Linked DNA regions of Neobacillus sp. PS2-9. The main gene of each other region encodes a partner of the protein of the gene in region 2 in a complex. Links are inferred from orthologs where the notes say so. Each region holds a gene or a part of one and is shown on either strand. Other genes may lie near its edges.

What was found.
Region 1: RCG25_RS18730 (region 2) and RCG25_RS09920 share a complex: the UniProt entries of both Bacillus subtilis proteins name them as parts of the ktrCD complex. The link is inferred for Neobacillus sp. PS2-9 from one-to-one orthologs.

The regions. Positions count from the first base shown.
Region 1 is NZ_CP133269.1:1,975,870-1,978,837, reverse strand. What follows is about bases 53-2,943. They hold RCG25_RS09920 (TrkH family potassium uptake protein), read left to right. Parts: upstream 53-762; coding sequence 763-2,124; downstream 2,125-2,943. Other genes in these bases: RCG25_RS09915 (NAD(P)/FAD-dependent oxidoreductase), read right to left, coding at 2,197-2,943; RCG25_RS09925 (aspartate aminotransferase family protein), read right to left, coding at 53-584. Outside these bases: more of RCG25_RS09925, read right to left, coding at 1-52; more of RCG25_RS09915, read right to left, coding at 2,944-2,968. UniProt on the Bacillus subtilis protein: Integral membrane subunit of the KtrCD potassium uptake transporter. The 2 major potassium transporter complexes KtrAB and KtrCD confer resistance to both suddenly imposed and prolonged osmotic stress.
Region 2 is NZ_CP133269.1:3,726,157-3,729,036, reverse strand. The notes cover bases 1-2,803. They hold RCG25_RS18730 (potassium channel family protein), read left to right. Parts: upstream 1-973; coding sequence 974-1,633; downstream 1,634-2,803. Other genes in these bases: rnjA (ribonuclease J1), read right to left, coding at 1,829-2,803; RCG25_RS18735 (DUF4349 domain-containing protein), read left to right, coding at 1-903. In the rest of the region: more of rnjA, read right to left, coding at 2,804-2,880. UniProt on the Bacillus subtilis protein: Catalytic subunit of the KtrCD potassium uptake transporter. The 2 major potassium transporter complexes KtrAB and KtrCD confer resistance to both suddenly imposed and prolonged osmotic stress.

The DNA.
Region 1 (2,968 bases), 1.8 Mb from region 2 along the record:
CTCAAGATGGCTGTTTCGAGTTCTTGTGCACAAAGAAAATGACAGGATGGAGCCTCAAGATTATAGGGACAGCGATAGCAATAAGGAGGATTAATCACTGGGAATTCTTCTAGCAGAGGAACAAATCTAGCTCTTCTCCCTGTGTGTCCAGACATAGAAAGCGCGCCAAGCGTAATCCCATGATAACTAACCCATCTTGATAACACTTTGTTTTTGGTTTGAATCCCTTTTTCTTGCCAGTATTGAATGGCCATTTTCATTGCTGTCTCAGTGGCCTCTGATCCGCTATTTACAAAGAAGCTCCAGTTCAGGTCACCTGGGGTTAATTCGGCAATTTTTTTGGCAAGCTTCTCAGCTGGTTCACTTGTAAATTGAGATCGATAGACAAAGGAAACTTTTTTAGCTTGTTCTTGCATGGCTTCAATGATTTCCTCTGTCCCATGACCAATATTGGCAGTTACTGCACCTGAGGCAGCATCCAAATATTTTTTCCCGTCCAAATCAAATAGATATATGCCCTTGCCATAATCAATAACAGGGTATATTTCATCCAACATTGGTTTGATTAGAAATGAGTTTTCCACTTTGACACCACTTTCTTTTACGAAATAAGTAAACCACTTATATAATTGTATGAAGTGATTTTTCATTCTATCTCCATGTGTTGAGATGACAGAAAAAAAACAGGCTTTTAAGCCTGTCTTTTACTTTTTATGGGTAATATTATAGAATTACACTTAGACTGCTGAAGGAAATGATGATATGAACACAATTAAAAAAATACAAACAAAATCCAAAGAGATCTCCACTATTCAATTAATTGTTATCTTTTATTTCTCTGCGTTAATTATTTCTACATTATTATTAAAAATCCCATTTGCACATCGTGAAAATGTTTCATTAAGTTTTATTGATGCCATGTTCACTTCTGCAAGTGCGATTAGTGTGACTGGACTAAGTGTGATTTCAATAAAAGATACATTTAATAACTTCGGAATATTTCTCTTATGCATCATTTTACAGCTGGGTGGATTAGGGGTTATGTCTTTAAGTACATTTTTATGGATCATGTTGGGGAAAAAAGTGGGCCTAAAAGAAAGGCAACTAATCATGATTGATCAAAACCAATCTAACTTGGCTGGTTTGGTTCAGCTTGCCAAAAGAATCTTCATTATCATTATTTCTTTTGAAATTATCGGTGGGATTATTTTAGGAATTCGGTTTTTACATTATTTTAAAAGTCCCTTGGCTGCATTTAAACACGGATTTTTCGCATCTATCAGCGCAACCACCAATGCAGGCTTTGATATCACAGGTGAGTCTCTAAATCCATTTAATAATGATTATTTTATTCAAAGCACAATCATTTTATTGATGGTTGTAGGAGCGATAGGTTTTCCGGTTATTGTAGAAGTTTTAGAATTCTTTTTAAGTCGAAAGGAAAAGAAGAAGTTTCATTTTACTCTGTTCACTAAATTAACAACGGTCACCTTTATCAGCCTTACCGTTGTGGGAGCTTTATTCATTTACCTATTTGATAGTCGCCATTTTTTTGTGAACAAAGAGTGGCATGAAGCCTTTTTCTATTCACTTTTCCATTCAGCTACAACAAAAAGTGCGGGATTGGCTACTCTAGATATCAACGAATTTACTCCAAGCAACCAACTTTTCCTATCTATCCTAATGTTTATTGGGGGATCACCTAGTAGTGCAAGCGGGGGAATTCGGACGACGACATTTGCCATTGTTATTTTAGCCATCGTCTTCTACGCCCAAGGGAAAAGTACAGTTAAAATATTCAGACGAGAATTACTTAGCGAGGATATTCTTAAATCCTTTATCGTTATTACAACGGGTGCCTTCCTTTGCTTAATTTCTATTTTAATTTTAACTATTACAGAGAAAGGTACCGTCATTGAGGTTATTTTTGAAGTTTCTTCTGCTTTTGGTACTAATGGTTTATCAATGGGCTTAACACCACGGTTAACCACATTTGGCGAAATTATGATCATACTATTAATGTTTATTGGGAGAGTTGGAATCGTTACATGCTTGCTTATTTTACGTGGTAAAAGCAGCAAAGAAAAGTTCAATTATCCGAAGGAAAAAGTAACGATAGGTTAAATTGATGTAAAAAAGAGGAGGTTTATATGGATAACCTCCTCTTTCAGTAAAAAACCAATAGTATTTTGCTGCTTAAGCCATAATTGTTACACGTTTTTGTTCCATTGGTGTTTTTTCAATGATATCCCTAGCAATCCAAACCCCACAAGCACTAGCCTGAGCAAGACCACGAGTAACCCCTGCCCCATCGCCACCAACATACAGACCGCTAATTTCCGTTTCAAATCGGTTGTTTAACTTTGGTCTTGCTGAATAAAATTTGGCTTCCACACCGTAGAATAACGTGTGTTCTGACGCAAGACCAGGGGTAACTTGATTCAGCGCCTCTGTCATTTCTACTAAACTTTTTAATGTATTATACGGAAGTACTAAACCAAGGTCTCCAGGGACTGCTTCTTTTAAGGTTGGCTCTAAGAAACCTTCCTTAATTCTTTTTTCTGTCGATCTTCTTCCTTTTAAGATGTCCCCGTACTTTTGTACAATTAGTCCACCATTAGAAAGGGTATTAGCAAGACGCGAAATTTCATGCGCATATTCATTCGGCTTATCAAATGGTTCAGAGAACGTATGGGAGACTAATAAAGCAAAATTGGTGTTCGGACTTCCAAGATTTGGATCTTTATAAGCATGTCCATTTGCTAACATAATACCCGAATGATTTTCCACAACCACATGTCCCGAAGGATTGCTACAAAAAGTTCGAACCCTAGTTCCTACCGATGTGTTAAATACAAACTTTCCTTCATACAAATGCTCATTAATTTCTTGCATAACAATGTTGGAAGTTTCCACTCTAACACCGATATCCACTTGGTTACTAATCATCCGAAGTCTACGAGATTTT
Region 2 (2,880 bases):
TTAATTAAATGGGTACCAATTTATTTACTGATTATGTGCATGGTTTTAGCAGGATGTAGTTCTAGCAGTAAAAGTGAATCGGCTAAGATGAACGAAGATAAAGCCGTAATGGATTCTGCTCCATCTGGCAGCCAAGAGGAAACAATGAATGCTTCAGGTGAAAAAGCTAAGGGGGAACAAACAAACCAATCTGATAAACTAGAGGCAACTAGTCAGATGGTTATTTATCAGGCGGATTTGCAGCTTCGAGTAAAGAAATTTGAGAGGACAGTCCAAAGTTTAGAAGAAAAAGCAGTGAAATATGGAGGCTATATTTCAGAATCCAACGTGGCAAAAGAGGGGAACGAACAATTAAGCGGGAGAATTGTTATACGAATACCGCAAAAATATTTTCAAACCTTTCTACATGATGCGGAAGGGGAAGCTGTAGAAGTACTCCAGAGAAACATTTCTGGGCAAGATGTAACGGAAGAATATGTTGACCTTGAATCAAGATTAAAATCAAAAAGAGTAGTGGAAGAACGGCTCCTAGCTTTTATGAAAAATGCAACCAAAACAGAGGATCTATTAAAAATCTCCTCTGATTTAGCTGTTGTTCAGGAGGAAATTGAAACCATTGAAGGTAGAATGAAATATCTGGATAATCAAATATCACTTTCTACAGTGACAATTACCCTTTACGAGAATAAGGTGAGCGTTCCTGACCTTAATAAAGACCAGTTAAATACATGGGAAAAAACAAAAAAACAATTTATGAAGAGTACGAACATGCTCTTAGCTTTCTTATCAGGAGTTGTTGTTTTTATTATTGGAAACCTACCTATCCTTATAGTATTGGGTGTAATCGGATTCTTAGGTTTACTAGTATTTAAGCAGAGACGAAACCGAAATAGACAAGATTAGTGGCGCTCTCAAGCACCAGAATGCTATGATAGTACCATCATGATTAATGAGTTAGCGGGGGAGTCATAATATGAAGAAGAGTTATGCGGTAATTGGTTTAGGACGTTTCGGTGGTAGTATATGCCGGACGCTAACCGATGAAGGAATGGAAGTATTGGCTATTGATGTAAATGAAGAGCGAGTAAATGAATATGCAATGATTGCTTCCCATGCGGTGGTTGGTGATACAACAGATGAAAATGTATTAAAAAGCCTCGGGATTCGGAATTTTGATCATGTAATTGTAGCCATCGGCGATGATATTCAATCGAGTATCTTAACTACCCTAATCTTAAAGGAATTAGGAGTTGGACGTATTACAGTTAAAGCTCAAAATGATTATCATGAAAAAGTTCTTAGGAAAATTGGAGCGGATCATGTTGTACACCCGGAAAGGGATATGGGAAAACGAATTGCAACTAATATGGCCTCAAGCAATGTGGTTGATTATCTACAACTTTCTGATGAGCATAGCATAGTCGAAATCGTTGCTAACGGTAAGCTTAGTGGTCACACAATTATTGATTTGGATATCCGTAAGAAATACGGACTAAATATTGTTGCAATTAAAAGAGGAGAAGAAATTATTGTCTCTCCACAAGCAAAGGAAACGATTTACCTTAATGATGTATTAATCGTAATAGGAACTGATACCGACATAGACAGATTTGAAAAGAAAGTCCTTGAATAACGCAAAAGCTCCAGCCTCTAGGCTGGAGCTTTTATGTTATTTCATTAGAGTATAAAATTCGACTTCGAGAATTGGCCAGCTCCAGCGCCTAGCCCCTCGGGTCAAATAACCTTCGGCAATAAAAGTCAAAGGGCGACTTTTTTGCCGAAGAACATTTGCCTGTCGGGGCTGACCAAGGCGCTTCCGCTTTTCTTATTACACTTCCATAATGATTGGAAGTATCATTGGTCTTCGTTTTGTTTTTTCATAAAGGAATGGTGCTAACGTGTCTGTAATTTCGTTTTTAATTTCAGACCATTGGCTTGTTTTTCGTTCCATAACCTTATTTAAGTGTTTAGTGATTAAGTTTTGTGCATCATTAATTAGATCACCAGATTCTCTCATATAAACAAATCCACGAGAGATAAGGTCTGGTCCTGAGGCAATTTTAAATTCCTTCATATTAATACTCACTACGACAACGACTAAACCTTCTTCTGAAAGAATTCTTCTATCGCGGAGAACGATATTTCCGATGTCACCTACGCCGCTACCATCAATATAGACAGAGCCTGAAGGGATTTTCCCAGCAACCTGTGCCGTATTTTCAGAGAGGGCTAATACTTCACCATTGTCCATGATAAAGCAATTTTCTTCTTCTACGCCACAATCAACTGCAAGCTTTGCATGCATTTTTTGCATCCGGTATTCACCGTGGATAGGCATGAAGAATTTTGGTCTAATTAAACGAAGCATAAGCTTTTGCTCTTCTTGACCACCGTGACCAGAAGTATGGATATTACTTAGTTTACCGTGGATAACCTCTGCCCCGGCTCTGTAAAGCATATTAATCGTTCTGCTAACACTGATTGTATTCCCTGGAATTGGTGATGAAGAAAATACAACAGTATCCCCAGGAATAATTTGAATTTGACGGTGTGTTCCATTAGCAATTCTTGAAAGTGCCGCCATCGGTTCACCCTGACTTCCTGTACAAAGGATCGTCACTTTATCTGCAGGTAGACGATTAATTTGATTGGACTCAATAAACGTTTCCTTAGGCGCAATAATATAACCTAATTCAATGCCAATGTTTATAGCTGCTTCCATACTCCGTCCAAAAACAGCCACTTTTCTACCATTTACTACAGCAGCTTCCACTACCTGTTGCAGTCTGTGAATATTTGATGCAAATGTAGCGAAAATGATACGGCCATCTACTTTCCTGAAAATATCATGAATACTTTCACCGACACGACGTTCTGACA